4 regions of the Paenibacillus sp. NPDC093718 genome follow, and region 3 is predicted to be linked to each of the others. Evidence: predicted binding sites of a transcription regulator. Region 3 holds the regulator's gene; each other region holds the start of a gene.

Region 1 (6,225 bases), on a different contig from region 3:
GTCCACTGGCCCGCTCGATGGGATTCCAGTAGACCAGCCTTTTGCAATTTGACGAGGTAGCCAGAAACGACCGACTGAGCGAGTCCTGTTTTTTCTGAAATGGAGCCCACGCAGATACCGCCATGAAAATCACATTTGGAAGGCATGTGATCCTGCGGAGCAAAATGTTCCTCCGGATGCTTCAGCCACTCCAGAATTTTAAACCGGGACTCGTTTGATAGTGCTTTGATGGTTTGTAAGGTATCCATGTGTTTCATTATATCTATTTTTATAGAAATGTAAATATGATTTTTGAAAATGATGACTACCGGAGGATCAGGACGAGACCGAGCGTTCGTTGTTTTGCCAAAAGAAAGATGCAGGCTACAGCTTACTGCGCTCCCACAAATTCAGCAGATTTGATGCCGGCTTGACGGCCGAAAATAATGATCTCGGCAACGGAGTTGCCGCCGATCCGATTTTGACCGTGCAAGCCGCCTGTTAGTTCGCCGGCTGCAAACAATCCAGGAATAGGCTTGCCGTCTTTATCCAAAACTTCCGTGTTCGTATTGATTTTTACGCCGCCCATGGTGTAGTGAATACCGGGGGCGATTAAGATGGCATGGTATGGCGCCTCGGACAAGTCGTTATCCATGCCTGTTGTTCTGTTGAATTCGGTATCTTTATTGTTCTTCACCGCGCTGTTCCATGAATCCAGTGTGGCTTTAAGCGAATCGGCTGGAACGCCCATTTCATTGGCCGAAACCTCGATTGAATCTCCATGAATGACAAAGCCCATTTTTTCATATTGCTGAATCGCTTTGACGCGGGATTTTACCCCGGAATCGAACACAAGATAAGCCGATTTGTCAGGAAGCTTATTGATGGCGGCGGTGACGTTGTCCCGAGTATCCAGTTCGTTCGTGAAACGTTTGCCTTCACTGGAAACGAGAATCGCACCTTCTCCGCGAACGGCTTCCCCGATCAGATAGGATTTCTCCTGCTGTACCGTCGGGTGAACCTGGATTTGATCCATATCGACTGTTGTGCCGCCGAGCTTTTCGATCATGGTAATGCCATCACCGGTGCTGCCTTCTTGGTTGGTGGTCACATAACCTTTCAGATCGGACCGAACTTCGGAAATCATGTCCATATTGGCTCCGAAACCGCCGGTTGTCACAACGACGGCATTCGCTGCAATATTTTTCTCGTCGTTCCCGTTGAAGATGACTGTGACGCCGTTTACCTTGCCGTCTTTTTCCGTAATATCCGTTACCTTAGCATTGACGAATAGCGGAATTTCTTGTTCTTGTACATTTTTCACCAGTCCGTTGACAAGGTATTGTCCTACCGCCGAGCCGTCCTCAGGACGGTGCGTGCGCTTTTCGTTCATGCCGCCCGTAATGGTGATATTGTTCAGCCGAATTCCGATGGAATCCAGCCAATCGATCGCGCTTGCCGAGTTGTCAACAAAGAAACGAAGCATGTCTTTGTCGTTGGTTCCGTGACCGCCCTTTAGAGTCTCTTCGTAAAATAAATCGTTGCTGTCCTTAATGCCCTGTTCTTGTTGGAACTTGGTTTCGGAAGCGTTCATGCCCGAAGATGACTTTATGGTATTCCCGCCGGCAATCGGCATTTTTTCAAAAATAACCGGGTTCATGCCTTTTTCTTTTGCCTCAAGGGCAGCAGACATACCGGCCCCGCCTGCACCGACGATGATGATATCATACTTTTCTTTGAGCTGATCGAACGGTGTATAACCGGTTTGGGACGCACCCGAAACGGCCGTTTCTTGGGCTTCTTCTTTTTTCGCGTTGCTCTGATTCCGATCCTGGTTCCCGCTGCCGCATCCCGCGATCACGAGCATGAATGAGAGAATGAGTATAAGCGTTGCTGCAACTTTCTGTTTCACTGTATAACCCTCCACTTTCTCTATATCTGTTTAGTTGACCGAAGAGAGCCAAACGAAAAAAGAGGGCGTAACGTAGAGCAACGAGAAATGAAAGGAAACATGAGCGTTACCTTTACTCTCCGAATCTCATAAATTCGCCGGGTGCCTCCTACCGTCTGCCTCGTTAGGTCCTCTTCATTTTAATATAGGGCGGTCAATTAAGTGGTGAATTATTTCACAATTGTGAATCCATTTCCAATATTGATACGATGGTGATGAATGTAGTATTCGATATTTAGGGGCTATAACATCATATAGTCGAAGTCCCATTGGATAGATGATATGGAACATCAACGAGCGCACCAATCCAAGATGGGTGCGCTGTATGGGAAAAAATAAACACGATAGATCCCTGGTCCTTATGGCTTCAGGAGACCTACCGTGTTTATTTATTCTTTGAAGGCTAGACCCTTCTCGGCAAGAGCTTCGCGTAGTATTCTGACCGCTTTGGGTCCTACCCCGTGAAGCGCCAGGAGTTCTTTCTCGGATGCTTGGGTGAGGTCAGCAAGCTGATGATAACCTGCGACGATAAGGGCTTGGCGTGCGGGTTTGCCGGCCTTAACGGGAAAGCCGCTTTCTGCAGCCGGAGTGGGGGTTTTGTCACGCATGGAGATCCCTCTCTCTTCGATTGTTATGTTCAATGGATACAAGGCACAAGAATGAGTGGTAGAGGTTAAGTTTGTAGGAATAATCAGTAAGATTATGTTATACATCTAATGTTCTGTAAAGAACGAATCCTATAATCATGGAAGAAGGACAGATTCACGGATCGTTTAGACAATCTTCATAAATTCTATTGACAATCTTAATGAGAATAATTATCATTGTGCTGAGCGTTGATAATGATAATTGTTCTCAATAATTATTATTAATAAACAATATCTACAATACATAGAAGGTAAGAGGGGGAGAAATTCGATGCGCAGTATGAAGGGGCTCGTGTTAATCGTATTGATATTTGCTTTGGCTTTAGCCGGTTGCGGCGGTGGCGCGGCATCCAATGAAGGAGTCAGCTCCACGGCAGCGAAGAATTCGGATCAAGGGGCCGCGCAGGGCGGGGATAACACCGAAGCCACGCCGGAGACCCGAACCATCAAGCACGCTCTGGGCGAGACAAAAATTACGGGCGTTCCGAAGCGTATTGTCGCGCTGGAATGGCTTTACGCGGAGGATGTCCTGGCACTTGGTGTTCAGCCTGTAGGCATTGCAGACATTGAAGGGATGAACCAATGGGTGAACATCCCGGTAGAGATCGGGGCGGACGTTACCGATGTCGGCACCCGTCAAGAGCCTAATATGGAGCTGATCGCTTCCTTGAAGCCGGACCTGATCATCGGTTTGAAATCGAATCTTGAAGCTGGCTATGATACATACAACAGCATTGCCCCCACCTTGGTGTTTGATCCTTATCCGACTGAGGGACAAGGGGATCAATATGAAGAGATGGTTAATACCTTCAATACGATTGCTGACGTGCTTGGCAAAAAAGACGAAGCCGCGAAAGTGCTTAGCGATCTGGATCAAACCTATGCCGATGCCAAAGCCAAGCTTGAAGGAGCCGGCATGACGGAAAAACCGTTTGCGCTTGCCATGGGGTACAGTAACCAGAATGCGGCGATCTTCCGGTTATCGACGGATAATTCCTTGGCTGTCAAAATTCTTGAGCACATTGGGCTGACCAACGCCCATAAGCCAAATCAATTTGAGGTTTACGGATTCACCACCGCGGACGTAGAGGCATTGCCTCCCCTTCAGGATGCGAATTTCCTGCATATTATCCAGGATAGCGATAACATCATCGAGAACCAATTGAAGGACAATCCGGTGTGGAAAGGTCTGAACTTTGTTAAAGAAGACCGCGTGTACGCACTTGGCGGTGACATGTGGCCATACGGCGGCCCATTGTCTGCCCAAACTATGGCCCAGAAGACAGCTGATCTGCTCACAAAATGAGTCTCGGCAACAAACTGGCACAAGGCTCCGCGCCGGTGAGCATCCATCCAGCCCCACCCGTTTCATCAGGTAGGGGCTGGAAGCCGTTATGGATGCTGGTTGGAGGCCTTGTGGCTCTGCTATTTCTCACGTTTATCAGCTTGACGCAAGGGCTAGCCGATATATCCGTCAATACGGTCGTGCAGGCCCTGGTGTCTCCGCAGGATATTGCGGATCACCATCTCATTCGCAGCGTGCGCCTTCCGCGTACGGTCATGGGCCTGTTGGCTGGCGCCGCCTTGGCGGTGTCGGGCGTGCTTATGCAGACCGTCACGCGCAACCCGCTGGCATCGGAGACGACGCTTGGCGTGAATGCCGGCGCTTATTTGGCCGTCGTGGCGGGGATGATCTTCTGGCCGGGACTGCTGCATCAGTATGCCCTTCCACTGGCTGTGGCAGGGGGGACGCTGGCGGCCGTCGCCGTCTATGCGCTGGCGGGAAAAACGCAGGGCTCACCTCTACGGATTGCATTATCCGGGATGATTGTTACCCTGGTTTTATCCTCCGTTACGAGTGCACTGGTGCTGCTGAACCAGCAAACGACGCAGGGGATTTTTCTGTGGGGCTCCGGCTCGCTTATTCAGAATGACTGGGATGGCGTAGCTTTTTCATGGCCGTGGATCATTGGCGGGCTGATCGTGCTGTGTTTGGCGGTACGTCAGTGGGACATTCTGACCCTCAATGAGGAGTCGGCACGTTCCCTTGGTCAAAAAGTCGGCACCACCCGCTTGCTTGCGATGGGGGCAGCCATTGTGTTGGCCTGCGTGACCGTGAGCGTGGTGGGTCCGATTGGCTTTATCGGGCTGGTCGCTCCCCATCTGGTCCGCCTGTCCGGCGTGGTCCGGCATGCGGGGTTAATTCCGCTGGCTGCCTTATGGGGCTCGGCTCTGCTTGTCGGCGCCGACACGGTGGCCAGGATGTTCATAAACGCCTACGGTGAGCTTCCGGTCGGGGCCATTACGGCTATGATCGGAGCCCCGTGCCTCATCTGGCTTGCGATGCGGGTATCCCGCTCGTTGATCGGAGGGCGCGGGTCTTCCGGCGGATCGATCATGGCGGGCACGAGCCTGCGCCGGATACCTTATCCGGCCTTGGTAACACTGTTCAGCGTGCTGCTGGTGCTGGTATGGGTATTCAGCCTGATGAGCGGCAGTCTGCGCATTCCCTTCACGGAAGTGCTGGCCGTTCTTACGGGAGGCGGCGAGTCGATGTATCGCCAGATTCTGCTCGAGTTCCGCCTTCCCAGGCTGTTAACTGCCGGGTTGTCCGGCATGGCGCTGGCCGTCAGCGGTAGTCTTCTGCAGAATGCGGTCCGCAATCCGCTGGGGGATCCCCAGGTGATCGGAGTAACCAGCGGAGCCGGTGCTGGCGCACTGCTCCTGATGATCGGTTTTCCGCAATTGTCGGCAGGCTGGGTCCCGGTCGGCGCGGTTCTTGGGGGGATGGCTGCAGCCGCTTTGGTATATGCGGTGTCCTGGAAAAGAGGACTTCATCCGACGATTCTTACGCTGGTCGGCATTGCCGTTGCCGCGCTTGGTTCCGCCATCATCAATCTGATGATCATTCATGCCAAGGTCGACGTAGCCCCCGCATTATCCTGGATGGCGGGAAGCACATATAACCGGGGCTGGACGGAGGTGCAGCGGATTGTTCCCGCTATTCTGATCCTGCTTCCTCTGGCTGCGTGGCTCGGGCGGAAGGTGGATCTGCTGACGTTCAGTGAAGAAAGCTCAACCGGTCTCGGTCTTCATGTGCGGAATACCCGGATGTATGTCACCATCATTGCGGTGCTATTGGCTTCGATCGCCGCAGCCAATGTCGGCTCGGTCGGCTTTATCGGACTGCTTGCGCCGCATGCCGCCAGAATGCTGGTTGGGGCTCGCCATCGGCAATCGATGGTCATCGCGGCGCTGCTCGGCGGAATTTTGCTGGCTGGGGCAGACTGGATCGGGAGAGTGGTCATGATTCCGAAGGAGTTGCCTTCGGGTATCGTTACCGCGCTTCTGGGTGCGCCATATCTGTTATATCTGATGGGAAAAACCAATAAGCTGAAGAAGAAATAACCGTCGTGATGATTAAATATTCAAAGAGGCTATTCCATAGTCGCCAAGAGAGGTGGCATGGGATAGCCTTTTTTGTCTTCATTCGGTTGATTATTAGATTTGCCTCTTTTTCTTCTTCTGGCTGCGGTCGGCTGTTAGGCTTCCGTGTACCGCACAAAAGACAGGATGATATCCTGCGGATGATCCCCGAAACCCGAACCATATAGATTCAGGCCGTTCGGGTGCTCGGCGTCTTTTTTC
Region 2 (6,225 bases), on a different contig from region 3:
CCGGCAGCTGCGAGCGGCGCCCCCAGTTTAAAGATCAATACAATTCCAATGCCGACATACGCGCCGGCCAGCATAGCCGATACCATATAGCGCAGCAGATTATGATTCATCTGCTCCTTTTTCCCGACGGCGGCATTAACTACGGCTTCCACATCCGTTTTAAACATGGGATACCACCCCTTGATTTCGTCTGTTTAATATGCGATAGCTGGCCTTAAACACCCACCTCAACCTTCCCGTCCACGGCGCGAATCCGATATACACGAACCTGGCCTTGATCCGGAGCCTGTACGAGCCCGGTTGAAAGCTCGATCTTCCAATCGTATAACGGATCGTAGATGTAGTGCCCGGATACGATGGCTTCCGAGAGTGGCCCTCCTTTTGGATGCGGGCTTTGATTGTCCAGCGCAAACCATTGATGATCCGAAGTCCGGAAGATGGCAATCTCCCGGTCTCCGAGATGGACCACCCTTCCGAGCTGTGACAGAAAATCATTTTCATTCCCTACCGTAATAAATCTTTCGGTTTCCATAACATGCAGCCTCCACTTCTCTTGTCTATTCCCATCCATACTGCGACAAACTCTCTATGTTCAGGCGGCAAAAGGGAAGTAGGTTCCTCCCTCATCTATTTGCTGATCACTGGTCTTGCATCTTCGAATAACGTATTGCGCAGCTTCTCATCGTTCAGCACTTTCTTCCAAGGATCCTCAACTTGCTGCAGGGCAAGCTCGATTCTCTCCACCAGTTCCTTACGCTGCTTGGGATCGTCCAGGATAACCGCTCGGATTTGTTCCAGTCCCAAGCGCTCTACCCACTCCGATGTTCTCTCCAGGTACTTACCGGTTTCACGGTAATACTGCATCAGGGCTCCGCAGATTTCGATCAGCTCTTCATCCGTTTTCACTTTGCAGAACGAATCAGCCAGACGTGCCTTCGTGCCGCCGTTGCCTCCAACGAATATTTCCCATCCACCGTCATTGCCGACAATCCCGATGTCTTTCGTGCACGACTCGGCACAGTTTCGCGGACATCCGTTGACCGCCATTTTAAATTTCGCCGGAAAATCCAGTCTTTCGAATTTCTCCTCGAGGAATGCCCCCATACCCATCGAATCCTGCGTACCGAAACGGCAGAACTGGGATCCTACACAGGTCTTCACGGTCCGCAGCGATTTGGCATATGCATAACCCGACGGCATATCGAGCTCTTCCCAGACACTCGGTAAGTCTTCCTTCTTAACACCGATGAGGTCCAGACGCTGTCCGCCGGTAACCTTGACAACCTTCACATTATATTTAAGCGATACATCCGCGATTTTCTTCAAATCCTCCGGAGTGGTAACGCCGCCGTACATTCTTGGGACTACCGTATAAGTGCCGTCTTTCTGAATGTTGGCGTTCATCCGTTCGTTGACAAAACGGGATTCCCTCTCCTCCTGATGGGTTACCGGGTTCAGCATGGCCAGATAATAATGAATGGCCGGGCGGCATTTCGAGCAGCCTTCCGGGTTGCTGAAGTTCAGAACATGCATGACTTCCTTCGTCGTGGTAAGGCCCTTCTCACGGATTTCCGCGACGATTTCATCCCGATCGAGTGTCGTGCATGGGCATATGCCTTGTTTGCCTGCCGCCTTAAAGCCATCGCCCAATACGCTCTGAAGTATTTGCTCCACGACAGGTTTACAGCCGCCGCACGAGCGGGTAGCACCTGTGCAAGCTTTGATCTCATCCACTGTCGTATGACCTTGGAGAGTAATGGCATCCACGATGGCTTTTTTGGTTACGCCATTGCATCCGCATACGATCTCATCGTCGGGCATCTTTTCCAGTGAAAATGCCTTGGCGCCTCCTGTCCCTGCACTATCCGTGCCCATGATCGAATCGTAAATCTCATCCGTCATGGCTGTCTTTTTCCGAATCATGGATTGAAGGCTTGCCGAATCGCTCACATCTCCAAACAATATCGCCCCGACAATAATGTTATCGCGAATTAATATTTTCTTATAAGTCTTGCGCCAATCATCTTTCGCGGTGATCACCACGTGTTCGGCTTGCTCCATGAACTCGCCGGCAGAGAATACATCAACACCGCTGATTTTCAGCTTCGTTGATACAATGCTTCCCTCGTAAGGCTGGCCTTCCACGCCGCACAGATGCTTCGCCAGTACCTGTCCCTGTTCGAACAACGGCGCAACCAGGCCGTAGCAAACGCCCCGATGCTCGCAGCATTCGCCAACCGCATACACATCCGGCCAGGAAGTTTGAAGATAATCATTAACTACGATTCCCCGGTTCACTTCGATTCCGCTCGCTTGGGCGATCGCGGTGTTCGCTCTGATGCCCACTGCCATGACCACAAGGTCGGCTTCAAGCTCATCCCCATCCTTGAACCGGAGTCCCGTGACTCTGGTATCTCCCAATATTTCAGTTGTTTGTTTGCCTAGTAAGAAGTTGATACCCTGCTGTTCAAGCTCCCTTTTCAGCATGCCGGATGCCATTGAATCCAACTGGCTCTCCATCAAATCCTGCATGAGATGAACCACCGTCACCTCCATGCCGAGGCTGACCAATCCCTTGGCAGCTTCCAGACCCAGAAGCCCCCCGCCGATGACTGCCGCTTTCTTGTACGCCTTAGCGGCTTGAAGCATCTGGTTGCAATCGGCAATGTTTCGGAAACCGATAACGCCTTCTTTGTCACTACCCGGTACGGGTAAGATAAAAGGCTTCGAGCCCGTTGCTATCATTACTTTGTCATAAGGCACCGTCAATCCGTTGTCAGCTGTCACGACCTTGCGCTCTCCATCAATGGCTGTTACGGTGACACCCGTGTGCAAAGTGATATGGTTATCCTCGTACCATTTCCAATCATTCAATACAATGTCATCCAAGGTTTTGCTGCCTTCCAACACATACGACAGCATAATGCGGTTATAATTCGGATGAGGCTCCTGTCCAATGACGGTGATGTCAAAATTCCCACCCAATTTAATGATTTGCTCGACCGTGCTAATCCCGGCAATACCGTTGCCAATGACAACTAACTTTTCTCTCTTTATATTGGACATAAGTTTGATTCCTCCCCAACACGTTTATCTAGATCGTGGTATTCCGTTCCTTTCACATAAATTATATCGTCTGACGGCATTATTTTTTGTGATATATTTCACATAAATCGTTAAAATTTTAAACAAAAATGCCAAATAACCCTGTCCGCGTCGGAACAAGGTTATGATGAGAAAACTCTCTATATAATATCGGCTTCCATATAGGCTCGTTCGCCGCTTGGCACTTTTAAATAAGGGCGAATACCCGCAAACCCCTTCGCGTCCAGATTCACCCCGGTCATCCAGTTCCCCTCTAATAAGCCACCATCCGATTGCATGGTGACGGCAGGCGCCTGAATATGCTCCTGATACAGAACGATGCCGGCATGTATGGTCTTAAAGGCTTTTCCCTGCTCCACCAACGGTACGGCGCTGATATACGTCGGCACAAAGTAATTCGCGATTACATCCAGCTCTTCCCCGTCAAAAAACGGCTCGCTGCCAAGGAAGGGATGCATCATCACGATTTTCTCATAGAGTGACCAGATGATCATCTGCAGAAATCTCCCTGTTCGTCCCATATTCTGCCCGGTAGCATGAAATCGATCGGTTTCATAACCAATGAACTTCCATCCGCCGGGGGCTTTGACCCATTTCTGAAACATGACTGAAGCACTGGTACCGTTTTGGTTAACGTTTTCTGCAGGTTCCGGGCTTGTTCCAGAAGCAGCTAACCACAGGGAGTCCGGCACATACTGGCTCAGCATCCGCTTGGTTTTCTCAAAAATATGAAGCACTTTTAATGAAGCGTTTTCAAGTTCTGAGATGTCCTCTTGTCCATAATGGAAACGGGAGATATACGTCCGCTTGGTCATGGGCTCGCCTCCTTGATATGCCGCTCTCGTTATTTACATCATATAGCAGCTGCGTCCGCTTGGTGCATGTCCACCTATTCTTGCCGTAAATAAACAGGAACCATACTTCCGTTTAGAAAAAAAACCCTGAAATGAGGATGTCTCATGCCAGGGTTTAATCATCAAGGGGAGTCTTAAGATGACTCATCTTTCGACCCATTGTTCTGCCCAGGATGCAATTTGCTCCATCACCGGACGAAGTGCTTTGCCTTTTTCAGTCAGTTCATATTCAATACGTACCGGTGTTTCCGGATAGACATGACGAATCAGTATCCCTTCACATTCCAAATCCTTCATCCGCTCGGAGAGCATTTTATCGCTCATGGACGGAATCAAATTCGAAATATCCTTAAAGCGCTTAGGCCCGCTCATCAACGTTTGAATAATCAAACCGTTCCACCGTTTGCCCAGAAAAGAAAATGCAGATTCAAAACGGGGACACATCGTAACATTTGTAACTTCCATATCCCTTCACCTCTTTACGAAGTCACCTTGTTTATAGAAACTCATAAGCTTAATCAAAAAACTAGAAAACTTACGAATTGTAAGTATGTTTCATTTTAGCACATTTCCGAGAAACTGAAAACCACCTAGCCCCTTTTTCCCATAAAATCAGCTTTTATCCCATAAAACACGAGCCAAAATATCCAAATCATTCTCGATCAATGTGGACAATTTCCTATTATACAGTACGGCCGCTGGATGGAACAGAGGGAATATCTTATAGGTTTCCACCGAAAACATATAGCCTGCACTTGGATTCTCCGGGTCTGCTGCTTGCTGGACCGGGCCCTCCATCAGTTTGCCATGCAGCGATGTCACCGTTTCATGACTTCCGATTAACCGGTGCAGTGCCGTATTTCCCATGGGTGCGATAATGTGCGGGCGAACCCATCGGATTTCTTCATCAAGCAAAGGTGCATGGGCCAATATCTCCGCCTTCGTCGGTGTGCGATTAGAACGGCTGATGACGCTCTCGCCCGTGGATCTCACGATTAGCTTTTCCTTATAGGGCCTGCTTCTCATGGCACTGGTAATATACACTTGCTCCCGGGTCAGGGTCAGGCGTTCCAGGTAGGCATTCATCTCTTGCCCGGCCTGCCCTACAAAAGGTAAACCTTCCAGAACTTCATGGGCGCCGGGTGCTTCCCCAATAAACATAATCTTGGCGAAGCGGACTCCTCTCCCCAGCAGGAAGCCCTCAACGGGTTGATGGACAAGCTTGGCCTGGCATATGGCGATGATTGCGGGATCTACAGGTGCGCTTTGTACTTCATTCATGTGTACAGCCCCCCTTCTTGTATATCATACAATACCCCATACTTAGGTATATTCTATCCCTAGCCGGCAAAAACATTTCGGTGAACATACACCGCCAACGATAAAACGAGCCGCTCAAGGGCTCCCCCTGAACGACTCGTTAACGCATGACTTCTTAATAAACGCTCGTAAACTTAGACTAAAACGGGAAGCGCGCGAACCGGCTGACTGTTGCCGAAGGTTTGCTTGCCTGCTGTAGAATAAGCCCAGTTAATCGCATTGGTGATCACTTTCAGCACTTCGGGGTTGTAGTAGGTTGGATAGGTCTCATGCCCCGGACGGAAATAAAAAATGTTTCCATGGCCACGCTTGAACGTGCAACCGCTGCGGAATACTTCGCCGCCTTCGAAATTGCTGACAAATACCAGCTCGTCTGGGGCTGGAATATCGAAGAACTCGCCGTACATTTCCTCGTGCTCGATGATGATCGGGCCTGTAATTCCTGCCGCAATCGGATGTGTCGGATTTACACTCCAGATAATTTCCTGTTCTCCTGCTTCGCGCCACTTCAAATCGCAGCTCGTGCCCATCAAAGCTTTGAACGGCTTGGAAAAATGTCCGGAATGAAGAACGATCAGACCCATACCATCCTGCACGCGTTTTACGACCTTGCTTACGATTTCATCACTTACCTGGTCATGAGCCATATGCCCCCACCACAACAGCACATCGGTTGAATCCAGTACATCGTCCGTCAATCCATGCTCCGGCTGATCGAGCGTTGCCGTTCTGATGACGAAATCCGGATTTTGCAGACCCTCCGCCAAAGCTGTGTGAATCCCGGCTGGATAAACGTTCCGAACCTCGTCATGGATTTTCTCGTGTACGAATTCATTCCAAATGGTTACGTTAAGCATCTTGCTGTTCCCCCTAATTGCTTATTCGGTTGTTACTCTAAGCTGTTAGACCCACCACATTTCTCCGAGCGGCTCTTCGATCAGCACTT
Region 3 (6,225 bases):
TGCTGAAATGCCTGGAGGAGATTGATGAGCTTCCTCTGCTTACCGTGCAGCGTTTAAGCGACCTGTTTGCCGACGAGGACAGCGATTTGGCCTGGTTCTTTGACGGCATCCGTGCTGACAGGGAGCTCCAGGCTGTACAAGCCGGGGACACCCATACGTACTATCGTCAATTTGCCATGGCAGTTGACGATTGGAACGATATTGCGCCTGTCCGGGATGAGTCGGAGCCTAATCCCTTGGCTGATGTAAGCTTTGAGCAATACATGAATGATGTCCGTGAACGTCTAAAGGAAACGCTGCCTCATTACGAGAGCAGGGATGCCCAGGACATGATGTTTCAGGAAGTGATGCAGGCACTCGATGAGAATAAACATTTATTGATCGAAGCCGGCACGGGAACAGGCAAATCCCTCGGGTATTTGCTGCCGTCGATTTATCAAAGCGTGAAGCAGGAACAGAAGGTTATGGTGAGCACGCATACGATCAACCTTCAAGAACAGCTGCGTGACCGGGATATTCCCCTGCTCACCCAGGTTGTTCCTTTTCCTTTTAAAGCGGCTATTTTCAAAGGAAGAGGCCATTATTTGTGTTTGAGAAAATTTGAACATAAAATAAATAGAAGAGATTTTCATTCCCCGAAGGAAGATGTGATCACCGCGGCGCAGATGCTGGTCTGGCTGACCCAGACGGAGAACGGGGATGATGAGGAGCTGAACCTTGGCGGTCGCGGAGGGGATTTCTGGGAGACCATTTCCAGTGATTCGGATTCCTGCCTGGGCCGTGCCTGCCCATGGTTCCGCAAATGCTATTATCACAGGGCCAAACATGAAGCGGGCATCGCGGATGTTGTCATTACGAATCATTCGAAGCTGTTCACCGACGTGAAAGCGAATCACCAGCTGCTTCCGAGTTATGAGCGTCTCGTCATCGATGAAGCGCATCATTTGGAGGACGTCGCTGGCAAGCACCTTGGCTTGCAGATGAAATATTTTTCGGTTGTCCACACGTTGACCCGTATGTACAAAGACAGCCGCAGCGGTCAGCTTCCGGCTCTTCGCCAGCTGCTGCAAGCATCATCGCATGAAAAGGCTGTCGAGTGGTCTTCCATCATCGATCGGATCTATCCGGACCTGATCACCGCCAAAGAGAACTGGGACAGGCTCAGCGATCAATTGTTCGGACTACTTCCGGAACGCGGAGATGCGACCCCGGGGGATGCCGGTCAATTCTCGCTTCGGTTATCGCCTCTGAAGAAGCCGAAGGATTGGGATTCGCTTGCCGAGCTGGAGCATCAAATTCATCTGACGCTGGGCGATGTCGTACGCAAGGGTGACAAGCTGATCGCCGAAATGAAGGAAGATTTGGACGACTACAGCGCGGACAGTCTGTTGACAGACCTATCGGGTCTGTTTAAGGACCTGGCCGCACACCGTGAGGACCTGAGGTCCTTCATGGCCCTGAATGATGAAGGTACGGTGTACTGGATGGAGGCCAACGGCAACTTCCGCGGCAAATCGCTGCAGCTTTACGCGGTGCCTGTCGACGTCAGCACCCACTTAAAGGAATTGTTTTTTGACAAGAAACAAAGCGTGATCCTGACATCGGCGACCTTGTCTGTGGACAAATCGTTTCAGTTCATGATCGAGAACTTGGGTCTTCAGGAAGCGGCAGATAGCGGCAACCTGAACACAGTTCTGCTGCCGTCCCCGTTTAATTACAGGGAGCAGGCACTCCTTGTTGTGCCGCGCGATTTTCCGAGCGTGAAGGGCTCGGTCGGGGATGCGCTCTTTGTGAATACACTTGTGCAATCATTGGCTGATACGGCAATCGCGACACATGGTCGCATGCTTGTCCTGTTCACCTCGTACCGCATGCTCCGTCAGGTGCATGAGCCCTTGAAGGAGGCGCTGGCATCCAGCGATATTACGGTACTGGGACAAGGGATGGACGGAACCAGCCGAACCAAGTTAATCCGGAGATTCCAGGATAGCAGCGCTTCGGTCCTGCTGGGTACCAGCTCCTTCTGGGAAGGGGTAGATATACCCGGTGAGGCACTCACTTGCCTTGCCATCGTCCGGCTGCCGTTCCAGCCGCCGAACCACCCATTGGTCGAAGCCAAGAGCGAATTGCTGCAGCAGCAGAAGAAGAACCCGTTCATGAAGCTATCGGTCCCGCAAGCGGTCATCCGCTTCAAACAGGGATTTGGTCGATTGGTACGGACCGCGCAGGATAAGGGGATTGTCATCGTCTACGATACTCGGGTCATTGAATCCTATTATGGGAAGTATTTTTTATATTCCTTGCCGGGACCGAAGATGGAGCACATGCCGACAGAGGGAATCGTTCCCCGAATTTCGGAATGGCTGCAGGCAGAGGCAGGCATAGGGAATCAAGCTGAATAAAGTGAAACCATGAACGAGCACAAACAAATGTAGTTATTAACCTATTATTAGGGGGAGCATGCATGAAATCGGAAAAAATTTCGGAAGCCGTGGTCCGCAGATTACCTGTATACTTGCGCTATTTGAATGAGCTTCAGAAAAGGGAGGTCTCCACGGTTTCCTCCCAGGAATTGGGACAGAAACTGGACCTCAATCCTGCTCAAATTCGTAAGGACCTAGCGTATTTCGGTGATTTTGGACGGAAAGGGATCGGATATGACGTATCTTATCTGATCGAGAAAATTCGCCAGATTCTAAAGCTGGACCAGAAGATCAATGTCGCATTGATTGGGGCCGGTAATCTTGGACATGCATTATCGAATTACAATGCATTTCTAAAGGACAATATGAAGATTGTGGCGGTTTTCGATTCGTATTCTCCCAAAGTTGGTATGAAAATTAACAATTTGGTCGTACAGCCGATGGAGGAACTGGAGAAGACGGTTCATGAGTACGGCATTCGTATCGGAATTATCACCGTTCCGGATTTTGAGGCGCAGAATGTAGCGAATCAGCTTATCGCGGCAGGCATCGAGGCTATCCTGAATTTTGCGCCGACCATCCTGAAAGCTCCATCCCATATCCGGATTCATACGGCTGATTTTACTACGGATTTGCAGAGTTTGGCCTATTATTTGGATAACGGCAAGGAGGATGCAGCACATGACGACAACGAAGTGGATGGTTAAAAACGGAACGTTTGCGGTACTAGAGGAAGGAAAATCCGTGTTACGCGGATATATGGTCGTGGAGAATGACCGGATCACCTACCTGGGTGAAGAAGAGCCGACTGTCCAAGAGGGAACAGAAATCATCGACGGAACCCATCTGTTTTTCCTGCCTGGATTGGTGAACACGCACGGTCATGCGGCCATGTCGCTACTTCGCGGGTATGGCGACGATCTGGCACTACAGGTATGGCTTCAGGAAAAGATGTGGCCAATGGAAGCCAAATTCACGGCCGACGATGTATACTGGGGAACCTCACTCTCCGTGCTGGAGATGATCAAAGGCGGAACCACGACATTTGTGGATATGTATGATCATATGGATCAGGTTGCGAAGGTTGTGCAGGACTCCGGAATGCGCGGCGTTCTGACACGCGGTGTCATCGGATTATGTCCGCCTGAGGTGCAGCAGCAGAAGCTGGATGAGGCGGTTGCATTCGCGAAAGACTGGCATGGCAAGGCTGACGGTAGAATTACGACGATGATCTCACCGCATGCACCCTATACGTGCCCGCCGGATTTCATCGAAAAATTCGTGCAGGCGTCACATGATTTGAATCTGCCTTTGCATACGCATATGTCCGAAACGGAAACGGAAGTCGCTCAGAATGTAAATGACTACGGACTTCGGCCTGTTGCGCATCTAGAGAAGCTTGGCATGTTCTCCCGTCCAACGCTGCTTGCGCATGCCGTTCATCTGACCGATGAAGAAATCGAAATTCTGGCCAAACATCAAGTGATGGTTTCGCATAATCCAGGCAGCAATTTGAAGCTTGCCAGCGGCATCGCTCGCGTGCCTGCACTGCTGAAAGCCGGGGTCACCGTGTCTTTGGGTACCGATGGACCTGCCAGCAATAATAATCTGGATATGTTTGAAGAGATGCGGCTGGCCGCACTGATCCATAAAGGAGTGAGCGGGGATCCAACCGCGATTCCAGCATCCGAAGCGCTTCGGATGGGTACAGAATATGGAGCCAAGTCAGCCTTCCTTACGGATATTGGTACGCTTGCGGTAGGTATGAAGGCAGATATGATCGCATTGAACACGGATCAGGCGCACTTCCTTCCGAAGACGGATTACATTTCTCATGCTATCTACTCCGCCAGTGCGAAGGATGTTGAGCATGTATGGGTTGACGGCAAGCAGGTCGTGAAGAATGGCGCGAGTCTTACTCTCGATGAGGAACGTATCCGCCGGGAAGCGCAGCGTGCCTTTGAGCGTCTTACAACCCTCTAGGGAATAATCAAGGGGAGCGAGGAAGACGGATTTGAAGAAAAAAACGAAGTGGATATTGCTGAGTGTATCCGGCGTGCTGCTGTTACTGCTTGGTTTACAGCTCTATTATTCATATGTTATGAAAGATACATGGAATGAAGAAAGAATGGCAATTGCTGCCGCCAAACAGCATGGCCAATTGGTTACGTCCGGGAAAACCTATAAATCGGTGTGGGGCGAGGATAATAACTATTGGGTGATAAGCGGGAAGGATCAAGACAATCAAGATCGTATGGTATGGGTAAAATTTACGGATGACAACGTACCTGTTGAAGGTGCCGACGCTGTCCAATCCGTTTTGTTGAATACGGGGATGTCGGAAGCCCAGATGCGGGATCAGATTTATAACGAATTGCCTGGCGTAGAAATTAAGCGGTTGCTGCCTGGAATGTATGAGGGCGAGTATGCCTGGCAGCTGCAGTATGAACACAACGGTCAGCGCGGTTATCGGTTTTATCGTTTTCAAGACGGTAACACCATCGGTAATGACATTATTCTTCCAAATCAATAAAAAACGAAGTAAAGAGAGGCGTCCCTTACTATTTAAGAGGGGGCTTCTCTTTTTCTCTCTCATAATTGTAAGCGTATTCAGAAATGATAATGGAAAAACTGTTCTAAATATTTTCACAGACATGCATGAAAAAGTATATAAGATGTGATATACTCATACTTGTACAAAATGAGCATATAAAATACATGCATCCCTATATATCGTTGTTATATGTATTATTGTGTTGCAACATGATAGACAAAATTTCATACAGAAATGAAGGAGGAACTTCATGAAACTACGCATTGTACCTATCATGCTGACTGTCGTGATCTCAGCATCGGTTCTCTTTGGCGGATGGTTTCTGTATCGGCAGATGGCTTTGCAAAATCCGCTGGCCAAAGTTGTGTCACAATATGACGGCGTGAAGGATTCACATATAGATATTAAACAGAATACCGTTACTTTGAATCTTGATTTGGCACCAGATACAAATTTACAAGGTTTGGTTCAGCATATTAAGAAGGAAGGCAAGTCTGTGATTGGCAATCGGGAATTGAAAATCCTGGTGGAGGACCATTCCTCGGAAGCACTGGATCAATGGTGGGAGAAGGCGATGCTGTCAGTCGCTGAAGCGATGGATAATAAGCAATATACCGATATTCAATCATCGCTCGAGCAGCTTGCTGCCCAGTCTCCGAATTTGAAAGCAAAAGCAACGATTGATGACACTAACGTCTATGTCAGCTTGTCAGACGGCAAGTCTGGTAAATTTATAATCTTGCCGCGTCAGTCTGGCAACATGGAGGTGTGGAATCATGCCTAAATTAGCTAAAGAAATCATGTTAGGCTTTATTCCCGTATTGCTGGTATTCCTTGTATTTGTCGGCGTGAACATCGTGCCCTTGCTCATCGCTGCAGCACTTGTAGGCGGCTTGTTGTTTATCGCTAAGATGAAGGGCGGCATCGCTGTAGGCGCAGCGAATGAGCGAAAGCGGAAAAAGAGCGGACCTGCCAAGCTGACGTTCGAAGAAATCGGCGGGCAGGAAAATGCCAAGCAAGAGCTGCGCGAAGCACTGGATTTTCTGATTCGTCATGAAGACATTAAGAAATTCGGGATTCGTCCATTGAAGGGCATTCTCCTCACCGGGCCTCCGGGAACAGGGAAGACGTTGATGGCTAAAGCCGCTGCCCATTACACGGATTCGATCTTTGTCGCTGCATCCGGCAGTGAATTTGTTGAGATGTATGTCGGTGTTGGTGCAGGGCGCATCCGGGATTTGTTCAAGG
Region 4 (6,225 bases), 650 kb from region 3:
ACTTATTATTATGTGGTTACCGCCGTGAGTGAGCTTGGAGAAAGTGATCCCTCCAACCAAGTGCGTGTCACGCCTTCGGTGAATGCCGTGAAGCCGCAAGCGCCGACGGAGCTCACGGGACTTAGCCGTCACACCCAAGCTGATCTTACCTGGCAGCCGGTGGAGCATGCGGTCACCTATACGGTGAAACGAAGCGAAATCCAGGAAGGGCCTTATATCGAGGCAGGACGTGTGGAAGAGCCTTTCTTTAGAGATACGGGTCTTGTAAACGGTAAAGTCTACTATTATACGGTGACGGCGACAAGTGTTGCCGGCGAAAGCGAGGCGTCCGAGCCGGTCGCGGTACGTCCGGTGGCCCCGTTACAGTCGCCTGCGAACGTTAAAGCGAGTGCCGGCGATGCATCGGCGGCGATCTCGTGGAACGCCTCACCTGACGCTTCGAGTTATCAGATCAAGCGAAGTACCGTTCACGGCGGCCCTTACACGGTCGTTGCCGATCAAGAAAAGGATGTCCGCTATGAGGACAGCGGATTGGAGAACGGGACGGCTTACTACTATGTCGTTTCCGCACATAACGGCACCGCTTCAAGCGCAAATTCTGAAGCGGTTCGGGTCATTCCATTCCCTGCGAATACCGCTCCGCCTCCGGGTGATCTTCAATTAACTCCCGCCAAAGACCGCGTCAAGCTGTCCTGGTCAGCCGTAGAAGGCGCAGCTTCTTACCAAGTTACAAGGTCGGAATCCAGAAACGAAGAAGGTAAAGTCATCGCGTCTGATTTACGGCAGCCCGGTTTTATCGATACGGATGTCGTTACCGGTAAAACCTATTATTATTCGGTCCAGTCGGTGAACGAGAACGGACCGGGAGTCGGAAGCTATCCTCAAGGGGCAACGCCTGCTTCGGTCATCATCGTGGCCAAGGACGGCACAAGTATATTTACGAGCGTTCAAGCCGCGGTGGACTCCATCCCGGAGGGCAATACGGACCGAACGATAATCTATATCCGTAACGGAATCTATGAGGAGCAGGTTACCGTACCCAAAACGAAGCATGCCGTGAGCTTGATCGGCGAGAGCAAGGAAGAGACGGTCATCACCTATACCGGGATAACGGGCACCGGATTCAATGAGCGTGCCACTGCCGTCGAATCCGATGATTTTACAGCCGAGAACATCACGTTCGCGAATGGAGCAGGTGCCCAAGGCCCGGCGGCCGCAATGGATCTGCGGGGAGATCGGGCATTTTTCAACAATGTCCGCATGATCGGTTATCAGGATACGTTCTTTGTGAACAATACCGGGAAACGGGTGTACGTGAAGAACAGTTATATTGAAGGAGCGGTGGATTTTATCTACGGACCTGGAATCGCCGTGTTTGACCGGAGCGTCATTCACAATGTCCGTTCAGGTGGATATATTACAGCCGCCAGCACCCCGGAAAATCAGTCTTACGGATATTTGTTCATCAACAGCAAAATTACGGGAGCGGACGGAACCTTAGATGTTTATCTTGGACGTCCATGGCGACCGTTTGCCCATGTGTTGTTCATGAACTCGGAAATGGAAGGAATCGTGCACGATAAAGGCTGGCATAAATGGGGAAGGCCGGAAAACGAGAATACCGCCAAATACTACGAATTTAACAATGCCGGACTTGGTGCGGCAGCCGAAACCCGCGCAAATTGGTCGAAGCAGCTCACGCCGGACGAAGCCAATCTGTACACGATTCCATTGATGATGAAGGGGGCGGATGGCTGGGATCCGACCATGATGCCGGTTCTTCCAGAGCCTTACGGGGAAGCGGACGATACGCCGCCGCACACAACCTCCAAACTAACGCCGGAACAACCTAACGGCCTGAACGGCTGGTACACGGTGCCGGTTACCGTTGAATTAAGCGCGGAAGACGACGGTTCGACCGTTACCGAAACCGTCTACAGCTTTGACGGTATCACCTGGATTCCGTACTCTGGGCCGATCATTCTGGATCGGGAAGCGGCATCGGCTGAGATATACTATCGCTCCGTCAACGCTGCAGGTCTTGAGGAAAGCATCCAATCCATTGCACTGAACATTGATCTGTCCCCACCGGATATTCAGGTAGAGACACCGGCACAAGAGGGAGGATGGAAAGTCTCCAGCGACTGGACGCCGGACATCCATCTCACCGACTCCGTTTCCGGCATTGATGGAAGTCGGACGGTCATCAAGCTGGACGGTCAACCCGTTCAACCCGGTGAAGCGATCCCGCTGTATCAGCTTCCGCTCGGAAGTCATGTCTTAACCGTTGAAGGAGCAGACATTGCGGGCAATACGGCAGAAGCTGAGATTGAATTTCAGACGGTTACGAGCACCGGCAATATGATCGCTTTGATCGAACGGTTCCTAAGCAGCGGAGAGATTGGGAATGCCGGTATCGCCAACAGTTTGACGAAGAAGCTGTAGAAGGGGAATCTGGTCAGCTTTGAGAACGAAGTCCGGGCACAGCGCGGCAAGCATCTGTCGGAAATGGCGGCGGACATCCTGCTGCGGCATGCCGAGGCATTAAGGGAAGATATTATATAAGTTTTAAAGTCCTCAAATTTTGAATCAAGCTGGAAATCATGATGCTTCTATTCTAGAATCCACAAAACAGGGATGATGATATCCCTGTTTTTGTGTTGCCCTGGCTCCGTTGTTCTCCGATCCTGAACGTTCACATAGTGTTTCATTTCAGTATGACTGCAATCACATGTACGGAACCAGGAATTTCATATACTTGGGTTGTAAGAGTGAAATAGTTCACAAAGACGGAATTTAGTCTAAGGAGGTTTGACTATGAGTTCATTCACGCTTCAGAGCCACGTATCCGATATTGTTACATCCATCCCGCAAACTGCGGATTTATTCCGATCACTCCGGATTGACTTTTGTTGTGGAGGGCAGGTGCCATTGGAAGAAGCGGCTAAACAGCGTAATTTGGAACCTGCCGCCGTACTGGAGAAGGTTCAATCCCTGGAGAACAAGTTTGTCGATTATCAGGAAAGCCGTCCGGCTTCACTGAAGGAATCCGAACTGATTGAACACATCCAGCATAAACATCATGCCTTCTTGCGGGATGAATTACCTGCTTTAACGCCGTATGTGACGAAATTGGCCCGCGTCCATGGTGAGCATCATCCCGAGCTTCTCCGGGTGCAGGAGCTTTTCTCGGATCTGAAAAAAGAACTGCTGGATCATACGAAAGATGAGGACGAGCATGTATTCCCCCTTATCTTGAACTTTGTTGCAGAGCCTAACCACCAAGCTGCAGAAGAGCTTAAGCCGCATGTGTCTGAGCTGGAAGATGAACATGCTCACGCCGGCAGATTGCTTCAAGAGCTTCGGGAAGTGACCGCTGATTTCGAACTTCCATCGGATGCCTGCGGCACGTATCGGCTGGTCTATCAACGGTTGGCCATGCTTGAAAAGGACACCTTCGAGCATATCCATCTGGAAAACAACATATTGTTTGAGCGGATTCGCCAAGCGGTATAACTTTGGTTAGAACCCCTTCTTCACTGGGTGAGGAAGGGGGTTATCATTACCCGGCTAGATAGCAAAGCACCCTGAATAATCTCAGCGGCCGTATCTGCCCGCCTGGAAGGATGGGGTGCCTTTAACACATTGTTTGAAGACCGTGAAAGTGAATGAACGTCTGCCCGGATGACTATCGAACCGTACAATAACGCCCTAACCTTTATGGTTAGGGCGTTATTGTTTTGTCATGATTAGCGTACAGACTCCTTCCCCGGGTAGGGAGAAGAGATCAAATAAAATTCACTTAACAATTACCTGTATTTAGTCGATAATTATATAGATCAGTTGGAATTATTCGACACAGGAGGGTTCATATGGATTACTCGAAATTGGGAAAACAATTCATAGGCGGGGAATGGCGAGACGGTAAAAGCGATAAAACGCTGCCTGACATCAATCCATATAATGATGAGGTCATTACGGCTTTTCAAATCGCGAGCGTTGCAGACATTGATGATGCCTATCAGGCTGCCTATCAAGCTAAGCTGGAATGGGACAAGGTTAACCCTTACCTTAAACGCGACATCCTTGAAAATGCTGTTAAATATATTGAGTCGCATGAGGAAGACATGACGTCCATTATTGTTCAGGAGCTGGGCGGAACGCGTCTGAAGGCGGCATTCGAGATCGGTCTTGTGAAAAATATGATTAAGGAAGCGGCTACGTTCCCCCTTAGAATGGAGGGAAAAATTTTACCTTCCACAGAGGATGGCAAGGAGAACCGCCTGTATCGGATTCCGGCTGGCGTGGTTGGGGTTATCAGTCCGTTTAACTTCCCTTTCTTCTTGTCCATGAAGTCCGTCGCCCCGGCATTAGGTGCCGGCAACGGCGTCGTGCTGAAGCCGCATGAGGATTCGCCGATTACGGGCGGAACCTTGATCGGCAAGATTTTCGAAGAAGCGGGTGTACCGAAGGGCCTGTTGAATGTTGTGGTGACAGATATCAAGGAGATTGGCGATGCGTTCGTTGAGCATCCGATTCCGAGAATCATTTCTTTCACGGGTTCGACCAAGGTTGGAAGCCATATTGGCCAGCTGGCCGTCAAGCACTTCAAAAAGCCGCTGCTGGAGCTCGGCGGGAACAGCGCGTTCATTATCCTGGAAGATGCTGATATCGATTATGCGGTACAGGCGGCAACGTTCAGCAGATTCACGCATCAAGGCCAGATCTGTATGTCGGCCAACCGGATTCTCGTACAGAAGTCGATCTATCAGGAATTTGTAGATAAATACAAAGTGAAGGTTTCCACCCTTACAACAGGTGATCCGAGCGATCCGCAGACCATTATCGGGCCCGTCATCAACCATCGGCAGGCAGAAACACTGGAGAAGCTGATTGAGAAGGGCATAGAGCAAGGTGCAGTTCCACTGGTGCGGGGTAAAATCACCGGCAGAATGGTGGAGCCTACCGTCCTCGTTAATGTGAAACCGGATATGGAGGTAGCACAAGAGGAATTGTTCGGCCCGGTTGTGTGTATCATCCCGTTCGAAACGGAAGAGGAAGGAATCGCAATCGCCAACGACACACGTTTTGGGCTCAGCGGGGCAATTCACACCTCCAATCTTGAACGCGGGGTTGAAATGGCGAAGAAGGTCCATACAGGCATGATCCATGTAAATGATGTCACGATTAACGACGAGCCGATTGTAGCATTTGGCGGAGAGAAGCAGTCGGGGTTGGGTCGTCTGAATGGGCAATGGAGCCTGGATGAATTTACGACCATGAAATGGATATCGGTTCATTACGGACAAAGGAAATTCCCGTATTAAGGGTTGGGGGAGATAGGCATGAATAATGTGACTGAAGAGCAAACACAGCATGAGCTGATCCGTGCTTTTGTAAAGATAGCTCCATTGCTGAAAAGTCTTACGAATGATGACATCACGATCGGCATTTATGATACGGAGAAGCTTATCATCAACATTCCGGGAAGAACCTTTTCGCTGAATGTCAAGCCTGGGGACCCGCTTGTGGAGGGGGATATCGTAACCGATGCCATCCGCAATAATAAAGCTTTATCGGCTGTCGTTCCGAAAGAGCTGTTTGGATTTCCGCTAGCTGCACGCGCGATTCCGCTGCATGACGAACAGGGCAGGGTTATCGGCGGTGTAGGCATGGGGACAAGTCTTGAAAAAGCGAATGCGCTGTTTGAGATGGCCGAGAGTTTTTCCGCGATTGTCGAACAGACCACCGCGTCCATTGAAGATATCAGCCAATCGATTGCTCACCTGACCGAGCGTGTAACTGACGTAACGAACCAAATGACGGACGTCAGCTCCAGCGCGCAGCAGATTGGGAAGATTTCCAGCGTTGTGAAGGAGATTTCGGATCAGAGCAATATGTTAGGTCTTAATGCTTCTATCGAAGCGGCAAGAGCTGGGGAAGTCGGGAGGGGGTTCTCGGTCGTTGCCGATGAGATTCGGAAGTTGGCGACAAGCTCCAAAGAGAACGTGGACCAGATTAATGGCATTACGAAGAATATTCAGGAATTTTTGCAGCGGTTAAATCATGCTTTTTCCGATATCCATACCCTAACCGATACCCAGTCAAGGGCGATTCAGGAATTCTCCGCAACGATCCATGAGATTAGTATCAAAGCAGAGGAGCTTGCCCAGGTTGCTGAAGAAAGCCTGTATGCCAAAGAAAACAAGCAATAGAAAATCAGCA

What was found. Region 3 encodes Rex, which represses fermentation and respiration genes when NADH is low (regulators of the CRP and FNR family bind a similar motif). Its sites were predicted from a motif close to TTGTGAAATATTTCACAA; they were not measured.
Region 1: ACQKPA_RS30025 (flavocytochrome c) is a predicted target of Rex. The motif match lies at 2,094-2,111, and genes of this name have one in related genera.
Region 2: nirB (nitrite reductase large subunit NirB) is a predicted target of Rex. The motif match lies at 3,153-3,170, and genes of this name have one in related genera.
Region 4: ric (iron-sulfur cluster repair di-iron protein) is a predicted target of Rex. The motif match lies at 2,770-2,787, and genes of this name have one in related genera.

The regions. Positions count from the first base shown of each region.
Region 1 is NZ_JBNNUS010000015.1:15,004-21,228, reverse strand. It holds gene ACQKPA_RS30030 (ArsR/SmtB family transcription factor) at 1-248, opposite strand, end outside; gene ACQKPA_RS30025 (flavocytochrome c) at 371-1,891, opposite strand; gene ACQKPA_RS30020 (DNA-binding protein) at 2,320-2,538, opposite strand; gene ACQKPA_RS30015 (ABC transporter substrate-binding protein) at 2,849-3,883, shown strand; gene fhuB (Fe(3+)-hydroxamate ABC transporter permease FhuB) at 3,880-5,985, shown strand; gene ACQKPA_RS30005 (ArsR/SmtB family transcription factor) at 6,120-6,225, opposite strand, start outside.
Region 2 is NZ_JBNNUS010000006.1:360,915-367,139, reverse strand. It holds gene ACQKPA_RS20025 (formate/nitrite transporter family protein) at 1-167, opposite strand, end outside; gene nirD (nitrite reductase small subunit NirD) at 215-532, opposite strand; gene nirB (nitrite reductase large subunit NirB) at 628-3,066, opposite strand; gene ACQKPA_RS20010 (hypothetical protein) at 3,246-3,920, opposite strand; gene ACQKPA_RS20005 (winged helix-turn-helix transcriptional regulator) at 4,104-4,424, opposite strand; gene ACQKPA_RS20000 (uracil-DNA glycosylase) at 4,572-5,240, opposite strand; gene ACQKPA_RS19995 (ThuA domain-containing protein) at 5,414-6,136, opposite strand; gene ACQKPA_RS19990 (sugar phosphate isomerase/epimerase family protein) at 6,182-6,225, opposite strand, start outside.
Region 3 is NZ_JBNNUS010000002.1:850,904-857,128, reverse strand. It holds gene dinG (ATP-dependent DNA helicase DinG) at 1-2,402, shown strand, start outside; gene ACQKPA_RS09665 (redox-sensing transcriptional repressor Rex) at 2,465-3,130, shown strand; gene ACQKPA_RS09660 (amidohydrolase) at 3,105-4,406, shown strand; gene ACQKPA_RS09655 (DUF5590 domain-containing protein) at 4,438-4,956, shown strand; gene ACQKPA_RS09650 (hypothetical protein) at 5,228-5,761, shown strand; gene ACQKPA_RS09645 (AAA family ATPase) at 5,754-6,225, shown strand, end outside.
Region 4 is NZ_JBNNUS010000002.1:202,379-208,603, reverse strand. It holds gene ACQKPA_RS06805 (pectinesterase family protein) at 1-2,445, shown strand, start outside; gene ric (iron-sulfur cluster repair di-iron protein) at 2,818-3,516, shown strand; gene ACQKPA_RS06795 (aldehyde dehydrogenase family protein) at 3,873-5,327, shown strand; gene ACQKPA_RS06790 (methyl-accepting chemotaxis protein) at 5,346-6,215, shown strand.